DNA from 2 places in the Providencia sp. PROV004 genome. Region 1 is predicted to be linked to the other one. Evidence: riboswitches for the same ligand, from Rfam matches in the RefSeq annotation. Region 1 holds a riboswitch; the other holds the start of a gene.

The links. A riboswitch is a leader RNA that binds a small molecule or an ion and turns the genes downstream of it on or off. The one in region 1 is predicted to bind thiamine pyrophosphate.
Region 2: it holds a riboswitch for thiamine pyrophosphate, as region 1 does, so the genes downstream of both, thiB (thiamine ABC transporter substrate binding subunit) here and thiC (phosphomethylpyrimidine synthase ThiC) in region 1, are expected to answer to the same signal.

The regions. Positions count from the first base shown of each region.
Region 1 covers NZ_CP042859.1:408,377-419,280, forward strand. Annotated here, with positions in the region: gene thiH (2-iminoacetate synthase ThiH) at 1-358, opposite strand, end outside; gene FVA69_RS01805 (thiazole synthase) at 355-1,125, opposite strand; gene thiS (sulfur carrier protein ThiS) at 1,128-1,328, opposite strand; gene FVA69_RS01815 (HesA/MoeB/ThiF family protein) at 1,316-2,074, opposite strand; gene thiE (thiamine phosphate synthase) at 2,151-2,816, opposite strand; gene thiC (phosphomethylpyrimidine synthase ThiC) at 2,800-4,788, opposite strand; TPP riboswitch at 4,933-5,044, opposite strand; gene FVA69_RS21585 (hypothetical protein) at 5,045-5,896, opposite strand; gene FVA69_RS01835 (HAD family hydrolase) at 6,011-6,673, opposite strand; gene FVA69_RS01840 (ABC transporter ATP-binding protein) at 6,692-7,708, opposite strand; gene FVA69_RS01845 (ABC transporter permease) at 7,708-8,538, opposite strand; gene FVA69_RS01850 (ABC transporter permease) at 8,528-9,430, opposite strand; gene FVA69_RS01855 (alkaline phosphatase family protein) at 9,430-10,245, opposite strand; gene FVA69_RS01860 (ABC transporter substrate-binding protein) at 10,275-10,904, opposite strand, start outside.
Region 2 covers NZ_CP042859.1:3,569,861-3,580,764, forward strand. Annotated here, with positions in the region: gene FVA69_RS16320 (thymidylate synthase) at 36-887, opposite strand; gene lgt (prolipoprotein diacylglyceryl transferase) at 1,007-1,903, opposite strand; gene ptsP (phosphoenolpyruvate--protein phosphotransferase) at 2,067-4,313, opposite strand; gene rppH (RNA pyrophosphohydrolase) at 4,317-4,850, opposite strand; TPP riboswitch at 4,963-5,060, shown strand; gene thiB (thiamine ABC transporter substrate binding subunit) at 5,119-6,123, shown strand; gene thiP (thiamine/thiamine pyrophosphate ABC transporter permease ThiP) at 6,099-7,703, shown strand; gene thiQ (thiamine ABC transporter ATP-binding protein ThiQ) at 7,696-8,406, shown strand; gene FVA69_RS16355 (DNA polymerase II) at 8,469-10,820, shown strand.

The DNA.
Region 1 (10,904 bases):
TGCGAATGGTTTCGCACTCATTGATAATTTCAGCGTCATTTAGCGTTTTACGTTTAATTTTATTACTCATCGAAAAACCGCAATAAGTACAATCGTTTGCGCATAGGTTCGATAAATAAAGTGGAACATAAAACCCAACGGCATGGCCAAAGCGTTGTCGGGTGAGTTTCTGAGCTTTTTGTGCCATCAGCTCAATATAGGGACGGGCAGCAGGGGAAAGCAGTGCCATAAAATCATCGAGTGTGAGTATATCCACCGCTAAAGCATGTTCTACATCGGCAGGTGTTTTACTGTTTATCCGCAGTGTCGTATCGACCCAATCCAGTGCTTGTAAGCGTTCTTGGAAGCTTGGGATCATGATAAGGCCCCTAAGAAACTGGTCAATGGGCTGGACGCTTGCGCCTGTTGCTTCGGCGTAGCTAAACCACTTTGATAAGCTAATTCAGCCGCTTCGACCGCGAGTTTAAACGCTTTTGCCATGAGTACAGGTTGTTTTGCTACAGCGATTGCAGTGTTGACTAAAACGGCATCAGCGCCCATTTCGATGGCTTCTGCCGCATGGCTTGGTGCACCAATTCCGGCATCTACAACGACAGGTACAGAAGCTTGTTCAATAATGATACGGAGCATTTCTTTCGTTGCTAAGCCTTTGTTTGTGCCAATCGGTGCGCCTAATGGCATCACAGCGGCACAGCCAACTTCTTCTAAACGACGGCATAACACCGGGTCTACGCTGCAATAAGGCAATACAACAAATCCCTCTTTAACGAGCTGCTCTGCGGCGAGTAATGTCTCGATGGGATCCGGTAGTAAATAACGCATATCCGGATGGATTTCGAGTTTGACCCAGTTAGTACCAAGGGCTTCACGAGCTAGGCGTGCAGCAAATATCGCCTCTTGGGCATTTTTCGCCCCTGAGGTATTCGGTAATAGTTTCACGCCCAATTGTTGTAGAGGTTGTAAAATACCGTCATCTTGCCCACGTAAATCAATACGTTTCATTGCCATTGTCACTAATTGACTGCCGGATGCCGCAATGGCGTCTTGCATGAGGTTGGCGCTGGCAAATTTACCTGTTCCAGTAAATAGGCGTGAGTGAAAAGTAAAATCTGCGATTTTTAACATCATTAGCCCCCCGCGATAGCTTGAAACAACAAGATATTATCTTGGTCATTAATGAGATATGAATCCCACTGACTCTTCGGAATGATCACTTGATTGATGGCAAGTGCAGTTCCCACCATTGGGCGATCGAGAGTGGAAAATAATTGATTAACCGTCAGTGGGGCGTCGAATTCCATAGGTTGGTCATTAATTATGATATGCATGTTTCTTCCCGACAGATTGGACATTGCAGTGATGGCATTAATTGCAATGTATTCCATTGTTGCTGTTTTCCATCGAATAAACGCAATTTACCGCTCAGTGAAGAGGGAAGGCCGACAAGTAATTTAATGGCTTCCAGTGCTTGCAACGTGCCGATAATCCCAACCACTGGCCCTAATACCCCAGCAGTGCGGCAGTTGCGTTCGGGTTCATCTTGGTCTGGGTATAAACAGGCATAGCAACCGGTACTAAATGGCGGCTCAAGTACCATTAATTGGCCACCAAACCCAACAGCACTGCCGCTGACTAAGGTTGTATTGGTCATGACACAGGCGGCATTAACTGCATGACGAGTGGCCATGTTATCGCAGCAATCAAGCACTAAGTCGACTTGTTCCGCTAATGGAATTAAAGTCTCAACATCCAACTTTTGTGCGATAACATGGGTTCTTACCAACGGATTGAGTTGATGTAGCCTATCTGCGGCAAGCTGGGCTTTTGACTGGCCAATATCATCGGTATCGTAAAGTACCTGCCGTTGTAAGTTAGAAACGTGTAAGTCATCGTGGTCAGCTAGCCACAATTCGCCGACACCAGCGCCCGTTAAATAAAGGGATGCGGGAGAGCCTAAGCCCCCTAAACCGACAATTAGGACTTTGCTATTTTTCAGTTTTTGTTGCCCCTCAGGACTGATGTCTTCAAGTAATAGCTGGCGGCTGTAACGCATGAATTCTTGGTCACTTAACATGATTGAATTCCTTAAATCATCATTAGCCCTGTTTTTATGACGATAAACTAGGGCTAATTTTGTGATTAAAAATCGACTAATTGGCGTGATCCCGCTCAATTAAATTCAGCAAAGTTTCTGTTGCGGCGCGCCAATCATCGGCTTTAGTAATCGCACTGACTAGCGCGACACTCCCCACTCCAGTTGCTAGCACGTCAGGCACTTTATCAATGGAAATCCCACCAATGGCTACCGTTGGGTAATCAGGTGTTGCTTCCACCATGGCTTTAAGTGTTTCTAAACCCTGAGGCGAAGAAGGCATCTCTTTGGTTTGTGTTGGAAAGATATGCCCCATGGCAATGTAGGAAGGGCGAACCGATTTTGCGATAGCCAATTCATGCTCATCGTGCGTTGATATTCCTAACCGTAAGCCCGCTTGGTGGATTGCTAATAAATCGGTAGTTTCCAAATCTTCTTGGCCTAAATGTACGCCATAAGCACCAAACTCGACCGCTAACCGCCAGTAATCATTAATGAATAAGCGTGCGTTATGTTTTTCCCCGAGCGCAATAGCTTGTTGAATCTCATCACGAACATCTGCGTCAGATTTGTCTTTGATACGCAATTGAATTGTGGAAACACCTGCATTAAGCAAACGTTCAATCCATTCAACGGAATCCACAACGGGATAAAGCCCAAGGCGTTGTGCAGTCTCAGGAAAAGGGCTATTTGGGAGAGTTATAGCATTAGGCAATTTTGGCATTTTCATCCACCTCAGCATTCACAATTTCAGCACCGTGATAGAGTTCGCTGCCATGGGCACGGAAGGCTTCTGACATCTGTTCCATACCCGCTTCTTTTTCATTTGCTTCTTTTTGGGCCGCGTAGTCACGAACCTCTTGGGATATTTTCATTGAACAGAATTTAGGCCCACACATAGAACAGAAATGAGCAATTTTCCCAGAGGCTTGTGGTAAGGTTTCATCGTGATATTTGCGAGCAGTTTCAGGATCTAACGCCAAGTTAAATTGGTCTTCCCAGCGGAATTCAAAACGGGCTTTGGACATGGCGTTATCACGGATCTGTGCACCTGGGTGGCCTTTAGCAAGGTCAGCGGCATGGGCTGCAATCTTATAAGTGATTAGCCCTTGTTTAACATCTTCTTTGTTCGGTAATCCTAAGTGCTCTTTAGGGGTGACATAACATAACATCGCACAGCCAAACCAACCGATCATGGCGGCACCAATACCAGAGGTAAAGTGGTCATAACCCGGAGCAATATCTGTTGTTAGAGGCCCTAACGTATAGAATGGCGCTTCGTGGCAGTGCTCTAACTCTTCGGTCATATTGCGGCGGATCATTTGCATTGGTACGTGGCCGGGACCTTCAATCATGACTTGAACATCATATTCCCACGCAATTTTTGTGAGCTCACCAAGGGTATGGAGCTCGGCAAATTGAGCTTGGTCGTTGGCGTCTTGAATTGAACCGGGGCGTAGTCCATCCCCTAACGACAAGGAAACGTCGTAAGCGGCACAAATTTCACAGATTTCACGGAAGTGCTCATACAGGAAATTTTCTTGGTGATGAGACAAGCACCATTTTGCCATGATAGAGCCACCGCGAGAGACGATCCCTGTTAGGCGTTTAGCTGTCATTGGCACATAGCGTAGCAATACGCCGGCATGGATAGTGAAGTAATCGACACCTTGTTCTGCTTGCTCTAATAATGTGTCACGGAACATTTCCCACGTGAGATTTTCGGCGACGCCGTTCACTTTTTCGAGGGCTTGGTAAATCGGAACTGTACCAATAGGCACGGGGCTATTACGTAAAATCCATTCGCGGGTTTCGTGGATATAACGGCCAGTGGATAAATCCATGACGGTATCTGCCCCCCAGCGTGTTGACCAAATCAGTTTTTCTACTTCTTCTTCAATGGATGAGGTGACCGATGAATTACCAATATTGGCATTAACCTTAACCAAGAAATTACGACCAATAATCATTGGTTCTGATTCGGGATGGTTGATATTGGCTGGGATAATAGCGCGACCCGCCGCCACTTCTTGGCGAACAAATTCAGGGGTAATATTCTCTGGCAAATTTGCGCCAAAGCCTTGGCCTGGATGTTGTTGCAATAAAACTTCGCCACGAATACGTTCACGTCCCATATTTTCGCGGATTGCAATAAACTCCATTTCAGGGGTAATGATACCTTTGCGTGCGTAATGTAATTGGGTAACACACTTGTTAGTTTGGGCTTTTAACGGGTGGGGACGGTTGTTAAAGCGTAGATGGTCAAGGCCTGCATCAGCAAGGCGTTGTTGAGTAAAATCGGAACTTAAATTTTCGACAGGTACGGTATCAGCACGTTCACTTATCCATGGCGCACGAATTTTTTTCAAGCCTTTGTGAACGTTGAGTTCTGATGTTGGGTCGCCGTAAGGGCCTGAAGTGTCGTAGATAGGAACGGGTTCGTTGTCTTCAAATTGCGGGTTGTCTTTGTCGCCACCAATAAGGGTTTGCGAAAGCTGAATTTCTCGCATTGGGACTTGGATATCGTCTCTTGAACCTTGAAGATAAATACGTTCAGAATTGGGAAATGAAACGCCAGAAACAGTGTTGATAAAGTTTTCAGCGGCATCACGTTGGGCTTTACGAGTGCGAGCGGGTGCTGCTTGTGGCGATAAATCAGCTGTAGGGATGATATTTTGTTGTGTATTATTGGACATAGCAATTTCCTGACATTGTCACGGCTATCACAGCTAAGTGTGTAGCGGGTTTATCGAAAGAAAGTTGCTTGTCAGGAGTTCGGAGGAGTAATAAAAAGACATTGCGTTTAATTTTTAGCCAAATGAGAGATGGCAAAAAGACGCTGAGTGATTACTCTTGTTCCCTTCGCGGGTATTAACCCGATCAGGTTCCGCGGATCCCGAATTAACGGTCTCAGCCCGATGCTATGCATGCTAGGCACTCCGACAAGAGATTTCAGTATAAGCTTTCCTCGTCATTCTTCAAGCGATAAGTGCGTTGGCTGCGCTCGGCTCCCCAAGTCACATACTTGTGTATGCTCCTTGGGATATCCTCGTTTACCGCCTTCTTCTCACTTGAATTATTTAGAGGAAAGAAGAAATTAGAGTGGGATAAGATTATTTTCTCGTCATTCTTCGCGTGATAAGTGCGTTGGCTGCGCTCGGCTCCCCAAGTCACATACTTGTGTATGCTCCTTGGGATATTCTCGCTTACCGCCTTCTTCTCACTTGAATTATTTAGAGGAAAGAAGAAATTAGAGTGGGATAAGATTATTTTCTCGTCATTCTTCAAGCGATAAGTGCGTTGGCTGCGCTCGGCTCCCCAAGTCACATACTTATGTATGCTCCTTGGGATATCCTCGTTTACCGCCTTCTTCTCGCTTGAATTATTTAGAGGAAAGAGGAAATTAAAGTGGAATAAGGTTATTTCCTCGTCATTCTTCAAGCGATAAGTGCGTTGGCTGCGCTCGGCTCCCCAAGTCACATACTTATGTATGCTCCTTGGGATATTCTCGCTTACCGCCTTCTTCTCACTTGAATTATTTAGAGGAAAGAAGAAATTAGAGTGGGATAAGATTATTTTCTCGTCATTCTTCAAGCGATAAGTGCGTTGGCTGCGCTCGGCTCCCCAAGTCACATACTTGTGTATGCTCCTTGGGATATTCTCGCTTACCGCCTTCTTCTCACTTGAATTATTTAGAGGAAAGAAGAAATTAGAGTGGGATAAGATTATTTTCTCGTCATTCTTCAAGCGATAAGTGCGTTGGCTGCGCTCGGCTCCCCAAGTCACATACTTGTGTATGCTCATCGGGATAATTCTATTTATCTCCTTCCTCTAGCACGAATAATTTAGAGGAACCTTTGAAAGGCGAGTTAGTTAAAACCTAAAAAATTGAAATCAAGGCTGAGATAAAAATAAGGTTTATAAATTCCACTGATATTGTGGCCAATTGTGTTCGAGTGCGGCTTGCGTTAGGCGTTCGTCGCCGTTGATAATAAATACTTCATCGGCAAATTGGCACATGGGCAGGTCGTTGGCAGAATCGGTATAAAAATATACATAGGCATCAGTGATTGGCTGGTGGCGAACCCAATCCATAAGGCGTTTAACCTTGCCTTCTTTAAAGGTTGGGATACCGTCAATTTCGGTCGTATAGCAGCCATTTTGTTGTTTAATATCGATCCCCATGGCGACGTCTGCACCAAGTTTTTCGGCGATCTTTTTCACAATAAATGAAACAGTTGCGGAGATTACAATAATCGGGATCCTTTTAGCTCGATAATTTGCGATCGTTCTAATCGCTTCAGGGTAGATCCGCGGTAAAATCACGCTTTGTACAAAATCATCCAGCCAGATATCTACTTGTTCCGTTTTTACATTGGCGAGAGTTTGCAGGTTAAAACGTAAGTAAGTCGGCATATCTAATGTGCCTGCATTATATTGCGCCATCATGGCTTTATCCGCCTCTACAAACTGTGGGTCGTTGATAATTTGCCTGTCCCACAGATATTGCGTCCACAATACGCTGCTATCACCTTGAATTAACGTATCATCTAAGTCAAAAATGGCCAGTTGGTTTTGCATTATATTCCTATCTACTTATTAACTAAGTGCGCGAATTTCATTTTTATTAAACATCAATTCAAGGCGAGTGCCCGGTTCAAATAAACGCTCAGATGAGCGATTGAGTAAATCAACTGTCATGTGACCAGCAGGTGTATCGACGCTATAACGAATGATATTTCCCAATAATTGATGGTCAACAATAATAGCATCAACAGGGTGAGAAATATGGCTACCATATTGGCGACCTGCTTCTTTGACATATATAGACTCAGGGCGGATAGCAAGTGTACCTTGTAAATTAAGACCTAACATCGTATTGGCTTTTTTGGAGTCAACAAGGTTGTAATGCCCCATAAACCGAGCGACAAATTCTGTTGCTGGTTGGGTATAAATATTCTCTGCCGTGCCACTTTGCACTATCTGGCCTTTATTCATAAGAAAAATACGGTCAGACATAATCATCGCTTCATCTTGATCATGAGTAACAAAAATTGTCGTTAAACCTAATTCGCGTTGAATCTGGCGAATTTGCTGGCGTAAGTGCTTGCGAATGCGAGCATCAAGAGCAGACAGTGGCTCATCAAGTAACAAAATTTGCGGTTTCATGACTAATGCCCTTGCGAGTGCTACTCGTTGACGCTGTCCACCTGATAGCTGATGGGGAAATTGTTGTTCTTTTCCTTGTAACTCAACTAATTCGATCACTTCAGCGACTGCTTTAGACCTTGCTTGGCTATCAGTTTTACGCATTTTTAAACCAAACGCGATATTGTCAACCACAGTCATATTGGGAAATAACGCATAACTTTGGAACACCATACCCACCCCGCGTTGCTGCGCAGCTTGGTGGGTTACATTCTGGCGATTAATATAAAGTTCACCATCATTAAGTTGTTCAAGTCCTGCGATACAGCGTAATAAAGTTGATTTTCCGCAACCACTTGGGCCCAGTAGGGTAATAAATTCGCCTTTTTCGATAGTAAACTGAATATCAGCAAATACCTGATTAGTACCAAAAGATTTAGCTAAGTTTTCCGCAATAACATAACTCATCATTCATCTCCTGAACGATTTAATCGCATTGCTAACCATGTCAGCAATAAGGTAAACAGAAAATATGACATCACCAGAGCAGAAGTGAAATGTCCGCTGGTTTGTCGCATATTGAAAAGATAGATTTGCAAGGTTTCATAACGTGTTCCCACTAGAATATTGGCAAACACAAATTCACCCATTAAAAATGAAAATGAAATTAATAATGAGACCAACATACCTTTGCGAATATTTGGTAACACAATCATCATAAAAGCTTGGAAAGTACTGGCGCCGAGTAAATGTGCAGCGTCCATTAAGTCATGTAAATTAATACCTTGAAAGCTATTCGCAAGAGCACGATACATAAAAGGTAACGTGATGGTGAAATAAGTACCAATCAGGATCCAAGGAGTGCCAACTAACATGAATGGTTCATCGGCAAATATTTGCAGCAAGCCCACCGACGAGACGACAGGCGGAATCGCAAAGGGTAAAATAATCAGTAAATCCATCACCCCTTTGAGTTTAGGGAACCGATAAAATACCGCAAATGTCATCGGCAAAATAATTAATGTGCTAACCAGCAACGTACCAAAGCAAATTATTAATGAACGACCAAATGCCATGAGAAAACGCGGGTCTTGCCACAATTGTAGATACCATTTGATGGACAAGGCATCGGGTAGCACAGTGGCTCCCCAAGAGCTGGCGATGGAATACAAAAATGTGGCAATAATAGGTAGCGCTAATAGGCTAGCAACACTGATTAATACTAACTTATGGAGCCATAATCCAGAGGGTTTATTGTTATTGGTTATCATTTGGCTAATCACATTATTATTTTGCATGGTAGCTCCGCTTGATTAACCAATGATGGATAGCAGTAATAAAAGCTAAGATAGCGATAAGTAGCATTGATAACGCAGCAGCCATATTCGGTTCGAGAAATAAATCGCCGGAAACTAAACTGGCAATTCGGATAGTCACAAGGTTGTAATTACCACTCGTTAAGGCATAAGTACTGGCGTATGCGCCCATGGCATTAGCAATTAGGATAATAAAAGTACCAAGTAAAGCAGGGGAAAGCACTGGAATAGCAACTTTTAACCAATAGGTTATCTTGCTTGCTCCCATTGTTTTCGCAGCGTCTTCCCACTCCGGTTTTAGTGCATCAAAGGCGGGGTAGAGCAACAAAACGCCTAATGGGATCTGAAAATACACATACAACAGCATTAACCCGCTGGCACTGTATATATTAAAATCTTCGATAATTCCCCATGCCTTGAGTTGTAAGGTAATCGCGCCGTTGAAGCCCAAAATAATAATGAATGCAAAAGCAAGGGGTACACCGCTGAAATTACTGGCCATGGTGGTGAAGGAGATCATTATCCGGCGAATTTTCCCTTGCATTTTATAAATGGAAAATGCCGTGATACTGGAAATGAATAAGCCAATTACACTGCAAATAACGGAAAGCCATAGGGTATTTTCAAACGCTTGTAAGTAAAAATCATTATTGAATACTTCAAGGTAGTTACCTAATGACCATGCTTCTTCGTAGATAAAGCTATTAATTAGCACCCAAATCATTGGGGCGATTTGGAATAGACTAAACAGCACAAAGAATGGCAGCAGTAGCAGTGCAGCGCGCCAATGAAAACGAGCAAAGCGTTTTTTTAACATGGCAATTTTTCCCTGTTGTTGGTATGCCTGTTCACAGGGGGCAGGAATATCAGCCATTACAAATCTCCTTGTAACAGCGCATCACAAACTGGTTTATCGAGAGAGTGGGTTCCAAGTAAACGACAAATGGTTCCACAAATCTCAGTTTGCTCAATATTGCAGGGTTGATGAGAAAATTGCGAACCGACAACAAACAATGGAACTAAACACTCTTCAGGGAGTGTCCCTCCGTGGCTGCGATCATTATTCATACCGTGATCACTCGTGATCAGAATTTGATAACCTTGCTCAACCCATGTAGGAATATAATTCGACAGGATAATATCTGCATGGCGTGCTGCATTACGGTATTGTGGGGAATCAAAGCCAAACTTATGCCCTGTATCATCTATATTCATAGGGTGAATCAATAAGAAATCAGGATCAAATTGACTACGTAAATATTCCGCATCAACAAATAAATGGTCATCAGGGTAATGATCTGCTTGATAAAAGCAGCCATGTTGGATGGTTAGCGACTCATCATGGGTAAAACGGTCTCTTGTTGCTACGAAAGGTGCTCGGTTATACAGTTCACTCACCCAATAATAAGCAGCGGCGGCAGTTGTTTTACCTGCAAGGCGAGCAAGAGAGAATATGCTGTCAAAATGGGATAACCGGACAATTTGGTTATTTACAATACCGCTTTTGACAGGTGGAACTCCCGTTAGTATACATTCATATAGAGGGCGAGACATCGAAGGAAGCTCGCACTCTAATCGGTAAAGTGTTGCACTGTCGGCTTTGATTAAACCGTTGAGATAGCCCATACAATGATGGGCTACTGAATAACTTAAACCGTCAAGGACAACAAGTATGACTTTCTCAGACATCAATTTTTTCCTAAAATCAATACATTAAATTACTGCTGGTGGATCAAAACTTGCTGTTGCCACATTTTAGGGAGATTACGAGACGACTTTTCCCAACCTTCTGCATTCTTAATGGGTTGAACATTTTTATATTGTTCTTCGGGTAGTAATTTGGCTTTAATATCATCAGGTAAGGTTAAATATTGTGCACGAATTGGTCGAGCATAGCCTTCTGCAAGGTTTAATTGGCCTTTATCACTGAAAATAAATTCACGAGCTAATTTTGCCGCATTTGGGTTTTTGGCAAATTTATTGATGATAGTGGTGTAACCTGAAATGACAGAACCGTCAGATGGGATCACAACTGTAAAGCGATCACGATTGATCTGATCACGGTAATTCAGTGCGTTGAAGTCCCATAAGATGCCAACTTCGACTTCACCTTTTTCGATATTTGCGACAGTTGGATCATTAACGGATAGGCGTTTTTGTTTGGCGAGTTCAGCAAAAAACTCAATGGCAGGTTTTAGGTTATTTTCATCACCACCACGGGCAAATGCGGCAGCTAGTACAGCATTATTGGCTTGTGCAGCGATACCAACATCCCCAACGGTGACTTTATATTTCCCTTTCAGTAAATCATCCCAGCTTTTCGGTGCATCTTTCACTAAATCATTATT
Region 2 (10,904 bases), 1.4 Mb from region 1:
GATAAAACCATCTTAGTTAAAAATTTATTCACTAATCAAACAGTAAATGGATATTTGATAGCCTCATGGCACTGGTACCCTTCAAGGATAAAATCATCTGAAGTTACCCATGTTTCGAGATCTTCTAATGACTGAATTTTGGGGTTAATAATCAATGACGGAGAAGCAAAAGGCTCACGTTTTAGTTGGACATCACGCATTAAAGGTAATTGGTTTTCATAGATATGTGCATTCACAATTTTATGATAAGCCTTACCTGCTTTATGTCCTGTAATACGAGCCATTAGAGCGAGTAAAACAAAACATTGTACTTGGTTGAAATTTAAACCAAGAGGTACATCACAGCTACGCTGGTAAGATGTTAAATGTAGCGTATCACCTAATAGTGAAAAAGTATGAGTATGCATGCAAGGACGCAAGCAGCCCATTTCAAATTCACCAGGGTTATAGAAAGTGATAATTTCCGCACGGTCATCAATACCATTCTTTAAGTTATTGACGACTTTTTTCAGCTGATCTAAATGTGTTCCATCTGGGCGTTGCCATGAGCGCCCTTGAACACCATATACGCGCCCCATATCGTCTTCACCTTTGCGATGGGGATTATTCAGCCATGCTTGGTTTTCGTTTGCATTTGCATTCCAAGTATTACAACCAATTTCACGAAATTGAGCTGCATTGTCATAGCCACGGAGATAACCGAGAAGTTCAGCTATCGCCGCTTTATAGAAACTTTTACGAGTCGTAATCAAGGGGAATTGATTATTACCAACATCATATTCAAGGTCAGCGTTAATAACGGTTAAACAACGAACACCTGTACGTTTGTTTTCAACCCATTGACCCTCATCAATAATACGCTGGCATAAATCAAGATACGGCTTCATAGTGACTCTCTTTTTCAAAAATAACTTAAGTGGCTAACCTTCGCCTTATTGTATTTCATTGTTTTATTTACAAAATAGTTATACTCAACAGACTAAGTTAGCCCCAATAAATGGACTAATTAACTCTTTTTAGGCTCTTTTAGTGGCTTATGAGCCGGCACATTCTTACCATATTTATAAGCCCAGACAATCATTAGAATGCCAATAATAATCATTGGGATTGATAGAATTTGCCCCATACTAATACCACCAAATAAACCAAGCTGTGCGTCCGGTTGCCTAAAGAATTCAACGATAATCCTAAATGCACCATAACCAATCAAGAATAGCCCAGAAACACTCCCCATAGGGCGGGGCTTACGCACAAATAAGTTCAAGATGAGAAACAGAACAATTCCCTCTAAGAACATTTCATAAAGTTGTGATGGATGTCTTGGTAGCACACCATACTGCTCTAATATGGGTAGTAACGAAGGGTCTTGGGCGGCAAGCTGAATATCTTCACTGCGTGAATGTGGAAATAAAAATGCCCATGGCGTATCAAGTGTAACTCGTCCCCATAGCTCCCCATTAATAAAGTTCCCAATACGCCCCATGCCTAAACCAAATGGAATTAATGGTGCAACAAAGTCAGAAACTTGCAGGAAACGACGGCGAGTACGATGAGCAAACCACATCATGGCACATATCACACCGATTAAGCCCCCATGGAAGGACATACCGCCATCCCAAACCTTAAAGAGGTATAGAGGATCATCAAGAAAAACAGGAAGATTATAGAAGAAAACGTAACCTAGCCGACCACCAACAAATACGCCAACAAAGCCAACATATAACAAGTTTTCGACTTCATTTTTTGTCCAGCCACTATTTGGTTTTGCGGCACGACGCCCTGCAAGCCAAAGGGCAAAAACAAAACCAACAAGGTACATAAAACCATACCAATGTAACGACACTGGCCCAATCGAAAACATAACAGGATCTATTTCCGGAAATGCTAAGTAGTTGTTACTCATTGTTCCCCACTTTTTAATCATTAAGCCAACTACTCGTCGACTATTACGTATTCAACAGGCTTCAATTTGTGAAGCACCCTGAAGCATACAACAAAAAGTATCATCATTTATACTTGATATTTTTAGGCCTTAACCAAATTAGATGCTTACATCTTGTTGTAAATTAAATTCCACCACGCACAAAACCACCTAAACGGTGCTGTTCCATAAACTCACTCGCTTCTTGCCTAACGCTATCACAAGTTTCTGCAGCCAATAACTTCGGTACTAACTGTGACATCAAAGCAGGGTCAAGCTGGCGGATTAAATATTTCATGCGAGGAACACTACGCCCACTCATACTTAAAGAGCGATACCCAAGTGCAATTAATACCATTGCGCTAAGTGGTTGACCTGCCATTTCCCCACAAACGCTTACAGGGAGTTCCAGGCGTTGGCACTCTTCACTTACCTTTGCTAAAAAGCGCACAACTGAGGGATGAAGATTATCATATAGCGCTGCTACATGGGTGTTATTACGGTCAACAGCAAGTAAATATTGTGTAAAGTCATTAGTCCCGATAGAGATAAAATCAACACGTTTTTTAATTTCAGGTAGTAAAAACAGTAAAGAAGGAACTTCAAGCATAATACCAATTTGAGGCATCTCAACTGGCATTTTTAATAAAACACTCACTTCTTCTCTTGCTCTTTTAACCAGCAAAATTGCTTCGTCTATCTCATTAACACTTGTCACCATCGGTAATAAAATACGTAAATTACCCGAAAGCGTATTCGCCCGTAACATAGCCCTTAGCTGAATCAAAAAGATCTCGGGCTGGTCCAACATAATACGAATACCACGCCAACCTAAGCTTGGGTTTTCTTCGCTAATTGGCATATAAGGCAGCTGTTTATCTGCCCCTATATCAAGAGTTCTTAGCACAACCAGTTTGGTAGGAAAAAGTTGCAAAACTTCCTTATAGAGCTGTTTCTGCTCATCTTCCGAGGGAAAACCATTGTGCAGCATAAAAGGCAGCTCAGTACGATACAAACCAACACCATCAACCCCAGTGTTAATTTGTTGCTCGTAACGCGGACTTAAACCTGCATTAAGGTAAATGTGAACTTTTTCGCCATCTTTAAGTATTGCATCTTGCTCAAGAGTCCCTTCAGCTAAGCGGCTAATGGCATTTTCTTCTTCAATAATTTGCTGATATTCCTGAACAATTAAATTTTCAGGTTCAATAAAGACCTCACCACGGTACCCATCCAATATTAAATGGCGGTTATGTAATAACGAAGGCTCAATATCAGCCCCCATAATTGCAGGGATCCCCATGGCTCTGATTAAAATCGCAGAATGAGAATGTGTTGCTCCGTCACGCACGACCACACCGGCAAGTTGTTCAATAGGCAACTCAGCCAACACGCTAGCACTTAGCTCATCAGCAACTAAAATAAAGCTTTCTGGCCATTGTTCATTTGCGGTAAGTGAATCATCAAGATGAAACAATAAGCGTTGACCTAATGCTTTTAAGTCTGCCCCTCTTTCCCTTAGATAAAGGTCACGCAGGCGAGAAAACTGCTCCACATAATTTTCAATAACCGTTTTAACCGCCCATTCAGCGGTTGCATTGTCATTAATAGCGGCAAACAGGTGTTTTTTTAGTTGAGGGTCACTAAGTAGATGATTATAGAGATCAAAAATCGCAGCACTTTCTTTTGCTGAGCTAGCCATAAAACGCTTACTAATACGACGACATTCTGCTGTGGCACTTTCAAGAGCGGCGACAAGGCGTTGTTTTTCTTTATCGATATCAATAGCACTCGCTTGGAAAATACTATCTAAAGAAGGTTGGGAGCTATCTTGCCACCCATAAGCCATTGCAATTCCCTGTGATACCGGAATCGCTTTAATTCTATTTTGCCGATATTGCCCAAAAATACCTTTCGCTTGCGCTTGTGACAAAATCACAGCCAGTTGCATTGACAATGTGACCATGAAAGATTCTTCGGTTTCATTAAACAACCGCTTTTCCCGCTGCTGTACCACCAGCACGCCTAATAATTGGCGACGATAGACCACGGGAACACCTAAGAAAGCTCTCAAGCGTTCTTCTTTAAGCTGAGGCAGGAATTTATACTGAGGGTGTTCACGAATATCGGCTAGATTGAGCATCTCAGACTGGCGCCCTACCGCCCCTACGACACCTTCATCAAAACCTAGACGAATAGCAATCCCGCTAGGTTTTTTTAACCCGCGGGTTGCCATTAAGTAATAGCATTGGCGAAGGTGATCGGCTAAATAAATGGAACAAACATCTGTTCTCATTGCTTTGCAAGTCTCATTCACCAACACTTCTAGCGCATCAGTCAAACTTGTCGCCATTGCAACTTTTTCGACAATTTCACGTAAACGCATCAACATAGGCTACTTTGCTCCACGCCTACGGTTATTAAAAGTGGGTCGTTGTGGTAATTTTTGTTCCTGTAAAGGCATTACTACGGGGGCGAATTCTTTCATGACACGCCGATAAACTTCACGTTTAAAAGAAACGACCTGCCTAACAGGATACCAATAACTGACCCATCGCCAGCCATCAAATTCTGGCGATTTACTGCGCTGCACGTTTATATCGGCATCATTGCATTGAAGTTGGAGTAAAAACCAACGCTGTTTCTGCCCAATACAAACAGGTTTTGTATCCCAACGCACCAAACGCTTGGGTAATTTGTAACGTAACCAATTACGGGTAGATGCCAATAACCTGACATCTTTACGCTGTAGCCCGACTTCTTCGTATAGCTCACGATACATCGCCTGTTCCGGCGATTCCCCAGGATTGATGCCTCCTTGAGGAAATTGCCATGAGTGCTGACCATAGCGGCGGGCCCATAAAACTTGCCCTTGCCGATTACAAATTACAATTCCTACATTCGGGCGGTAGCCATCATCATCAATCACAGACTACCTCAATAACCAAATTTGAAAGATGCCTAATTGTTTCACACATACCTAAACTGGTAAACCTATATCAATACAGTTTGCAGATATGCCTGAAGTCACTACAATAGTGAACATCTCAACGGGGTGCCGAATTTATTTAGGCTGAGAAATAACCCGTAGAACCTGATCCGGTTAATACCGGCGTAGGGATTTGAGCCACCGCCTGCATATCTGCACCGGTTCCTCCTCAAATCCTGTGTCACTATCTTTTAGCGCAGGAAAAAGCATGTTTAAAAACAAAATTATAGCATCTATTCTTACCTTTAGTGCACTCAGTTTAAGTCAATTGGCATGGGCTGATAAACCAACGCTTACTGTTTATACCTACGATTCCTTTGCAGCAGAATGGGGACCGGGCCCACAAATTAAAAAGAATTTCGAAGCGCAGTGCGATTGTGAATTAAAAATAGTCGCACTGGGGGATGGCGTAGCTCTGCTAAACAGGCTCAGAATGGAAGGAAAAAAAAGCAAAGCGGATGTGATTTTAGGGTTAGATAATAATTTATTAGATTCTGCTGAAAAAACAGGCCTGTTTGCCCCTGCTGACATTAATACCAGCGCATTAAAACTCCCTATTTCATGGGATAGCTCAACTTTCATTCCTTATGACTATGGTTACTTCGCATTTATATATGACACTAATAAAATTAAACAACCACCAGCCAGCATGGATGCATTATTAAATAGTGAAAATAATTGGAAAATTATTTACCAAGACCCTCGAACCAGTACCCCTGGACTTGGCTTGATGCTGTGGATTGAAAAGCTGTATGGCGACAAATCTGCTGATGCATGGCAAAAAATGGCAGGCAAAACGCTTACCGTAACAAAAGGTTGGAGTGAAGCTTATGGCCTGTTCTTAAAAGGAGAAGGTGATTTTGTACTCAGTTATACCTCGTCGCCGGGCTATCAAATGCTCAATGACCAAAAAGATAACTATGCTGCCGCCTTATTTAATGAAGGGCACTATATGCAAGTTGAAGTGGCTGCAAGGTTAAAAAACAGTCCAGAGCCTGAATTGGCAAAACAATTTTTACAGTTTGTCTTAACCCCTGAATTCCAAAATACTTTACCAACAACCAACTGGATGTATCCGGTCATTGATATTCCATTGCCAGAGGTCTATAACCAGTTACCTCTACCTGAAAAAGCCTTACAATTTAGTTCTCAAGAAGTGGCCAAAGAACGCCAAAATTGGACTCGTTTATGGCAAACCGCCGTCAGTCGCTAATTAATTTATCTCTACTACCGGGGGCGTTGGCCTCCGGATTACTGATTACCGTTGCACTCATTAGTTTTGGTGCTCTGTGGTTTTTTGCGCCTGAAATTTCAATGGCTGATATTATCAGCGATAGCTATTTGTGGCATGTGATTGGTTTTACCTTTTGGCAGGCTTTTTTATCCGCTATTTTTTCTGTAGTCCCTGCTATTTTTCTCGCCAGAGCATTGCATCGCCGTCGTTTTTTTGGGCGAACTCTATTTTTACGCTTATGTGCAATGACGTTGGTTCTTCCTGTGTTAGTTGCCGTATTTGGTATTTTATCGGTTTACGGGCAAACGGGTTGGCTGGCTAAACTGTGCCAATTATTGGGGCTTAATTACAGTTTTTCGCCTTATGGCCTAAAGGGGATTTTGCTAGCACATGTCTTCTTTAATATGCCGCTAGCAACGCGTATGCTATTACAATCTTTAGAAAATATCGCTATTGAGCAACGGCAAATTGCAGCACAGCTGAGGTTTAATGAGTGGCAGCAATTTACCATTTTAGAATGGCCTTATTTACGGAGACAAATATTACCCACTGCTGCGTTAATTTTTATGCTGTGCTTTGCCAGCTTTGCGACTGTTCTCGCGTTGGGGGGTGGCCCAGCAGCTACGACCATCGAATTAGCTATTTACCAAGCACTTAATTATGATTTTGATTTAGGGCGAGCCACTATTTTAGCATTAATTCAACTCTTCTTCTGTGTCGGTTTGATGTTTATCTGCCACAGAGTAAATAGTGTATTTTCTGTTGGTTTTAGTCATCAGTCCCAATGGGTTGATCCTGCTGATAACACGTTTCGCCGCATTCGTGATTTTTTGCTCATCGCCGCTGCCATACTATTACTACTCCCCCAGCTGTTCGCGGTTATTTTCGATGGATTAAATGGGCAACTTTGGGCGGTATTGCAGCAACCCGCCTTATGGCAAGCCACGGCAACCTCAGTGTTTATTGCACTGTGTGCTGGCGCTGTCTGTGTGGTACTAACCTTAATGTTGTTATGGAGCAGCCGCGAATTGCGCTTACGCCAAGCAGCTCGTTTAGGGCAAGCCATAGAGCTTAGCGGGTTAATTATTTTAGCCATGCCGGGTATCGTCCTCGCGACAGGTTTTTTTATCTTTTTTAATGAAACGATAGGCTTACCTGAATCCCCTTACCCATTAGTTATCATGACTAACGCTTTGTTGGCCATTCCTTATGCGTTAAAAGTATTAGAAAACCCTATGCGAGACAGTGCTGAACGCTATAACCCGTTATGCCAATCACTCGATATTTCGGGTTTTAATCGTTTGCGAATTATTGAACTGAAAGCACTACGCAAACCAATCGCTCAAGCTCTTGCGTTTGCCTGTGTTATCTCAATTGGTGATTTTGGTGTCGTCGCGTTATTTGGCAATGATAACTTCCGCACGCTCCCTTATTATCTTTATCAGCAAATAGGGGCTTACCGATCAAACGATGGTGCAGTGACAGCCATGCTATTGTTATTGCTTTGTTTTTGCTTATTTAGCTTGATTGAACGTATTTCAGGAAAACATCATGATTAAATTGACTCAGCTAGATTACCAATACGACAACCTGACAATGTCGTTTGATTTTTCTGTTCAATCTGGTGAATCTGTTGCTGTTATGGGGCCTAGTGGTGCAGGGAAAAGTACGCTATTAAGTTTGATTAGCGGCTTTCAATTCCCCAATAATGGTACGATTGAGCTTAATGGCGAAGACCATACCTTTAGCCCACCCGCTAAGCGCCCTGTTTCTATGCTATTTCAAGAAAATAATTTATTTTCACACCTGACGATCCGGCAAAATATTGGCCTTGGGTTACAACCCAATTTGCGCCTCAATAAAACGCAAATTCAGCAAGTTGAGCAAATGGCGAGTCGTGTCAGCCTGAGTGAATGTTTAGATAGGTTACCGGCGCAACTGTCGGGGGGGCAACGACAACGTGCGGCATTAGCACGCTGCATGATCCGTAATCAACCGATTTTACTGCTCGATGAACCCTTTTCTGCTCTCGACCCTGCATTACGCCGAGAAATGCTACTATTACTCAAGGAAATTTGTGCGGAAAAATCAATCACACTGTTAATGGTTTCTCATAATGTTGATGATGCCCTACAAATTGCCCCGAGAACACTGGTTATTGCAGAGGGCAAAATTGCTTACGATGGCGATACCCAAAGCCTATTACAAGGGCAAAGTGCAGCATCTGCTTTATTGAGTATTACAGCCGTTTCTAATAATTAGCACTGTATAAATTCACACTATTCGCGTATATTTATCCTAACTATTTTTATGCGAGTAGCCTAATGACCCAACTCATCGCCCCAGCGGAAAGAGGCTTTATTCTTAGCCGGCACTGGAGAGACACCCGTCACGGTGTCGAGGTCTCTTATTGGCTACTCACTGATAACCAACCACAAAAGGTCACTGTTCCATATCAAAAAGCGATTGGTTTTTTAGCTGAATCTCAATTTCCTCGAGTAAAACACCTATTAGATGAACAACCCAATATTACCTATCGGCTTCTTGAATTAATTGATTTTAAACGTGAAAAGGTCTATGCGATTTATTGCCACCAATATCGACAATTACAGAACCTTGAAAAAAACTGCAACGAATTGGGTGTTGAATTATTAGAAACCGATATTCGCCCAAGTGAACGGTATCTAATGGAACGCTTTATCGCGGCCTCTGTCTGGTTTTCTCGAAATCAGCAAGGGGAGTTTCAACTAAAACCTTGCGAAGGCTACCGCCCCTTAGTCAAGGCCGTTTCCCTTGATATCGAAACCAGCCAACATGGTGAACTCTATTCTATAGGGCTGTCTGGCTGTGGTGACAACGTGGTATTTATGTTGGGGCCAGAACAAGGGCCTGCATTGAGCGCTGAACATCGCTTAATCTATGTGAATAGCCGCCCGCAATTACTTCATAAACTCAATGAATGGCTTCACCAATACGACCCTGATGCCATCATTGGTTGGAACCTAATCCAATTCGACCTACAAGTATTACAAAAACATGCAGAGCGTTATGGCATCCCCTTATTGTTTGGCCGGCAAAGCAAAAAGCTGGAATGGCGAGAGCATGGATTTAAACAAGGCGTCTTTTTTGCCGCTGCTGAAGGCCGGTTAATTATTGATGGTATCGATGCATTAAAAGCAGCGACCTGGAGTTTTCCATCATTTAGTTTAGAGTCTGTCGCCCAAGCGCTACTTGGTGAAGGTAAAGCGATTGATACCCCTTATGACCGAATGGATGAGATCAACCGTCGTTTCGCTCACGATAAACCTGCTTTAGCTCACTACAATATTCAGGACTGTATTTTAGTCCATCGAATCTTTGAAAAAACCGATTTAATGGCTTTCTTGCAGGAACGTTCAACGGTAACAGGTCTTGCTGTTGATAAAATGGGGGGCTCTGTAGCTGCATTCTCACACCTTTATATTCCCCGCTTACACCGACTTGGTTTCGTTGCGCCCAACCTCACAGAACAAAAAATGCAACTGAACCCCGGGGGCTTTGTCATGGACTCCCAACCCGGGTTATATGACTCCGTATTAGTTTTGGACTACAAAAGCCTATATCCTTCAATTATTAGAACTTTTCTCATCGACCCTGCAGGTATGATTGACGGGTTAGCACACCCTAACCTTGCACATTCGGTTCCCGGTTTTCGCCAAGCTTGGTTTTCTCGCACAACCCACTGTTTACCCGATATTGTCAGCCATATCTGGCAAGAGCGGGATAAAGCCAAAAAAGAGCATAATGCACCACTATCCCAAGCGCTAAAAATTATTATGAACGCATTTGCTGGAGTATTAGGAGCTGAAGGATGCCGTTTTTTTGACCCAAGACTGACCGCATCAATCACCATGCGTGGCCATGAAATTATGCGTACAACCAAACGCTTGATTGAGTCACAGGGTTACCAAGTTATTTATGGAGATACCGACTCCACGTTTGTATGGTTACGTGATGCCCACAATGAAGAACAAGCACAAAAAATTGGCTTTGCTTTACGTGATTACGTAAATAGTTGGTGGAAAAAACATTTAGCAGAAGAATGGCAATTAGAAGGTGTTTTAGAGCTCGAGTATGAAACCCATTACCGCCGATTTTTGATGCCCACCGTACGTGGTGCCGAAATGGGGAGCAAAAAGCGCTATGCAGGATTGAGTAAAGACACCATGGTATTTAGAGGGCTGGAAACCATTCGTTCAGACTGGACACCATTAGCTCAAATATTCCAAAAAGAGCTCTATACTCGTATTTTTTATCACCAACCTTACCGTGAATATATTCGTGAGTATGTCCAAAATATTCGTTCGGGCCAATATGATGACCGTTTAGTTTATCGTAAGCGTCTGCGCCGAAAATTGACTGATTACCAAAAAAATGTTCCTCCGCATGTTCGAGCCGCTCGTACTGCTGATGACTATAATTTAAGATTACAGCGCCCTTTGCAGTACCAAAATGGCGGTTGGATAAACTATATTATTACTCAGGCGGGGCCTGAACCATTGGAAATCATCACGGCAAAACCGGATTACGAACATTATATATCCAAACAAATCAAACCGATAGCAGATGCTATCTTGCCTTTCTTACAGGATGACTTTGATACCCTGCTAACTGGGCAAATTACCCTTTTGTTTTAAAATTTATTCTACCTTTGATGTTTTTTTAACAGGTGACGATAGCCTTCGGTTGAATTAATATATCGCCCCTTTGGTGTCTCGCAC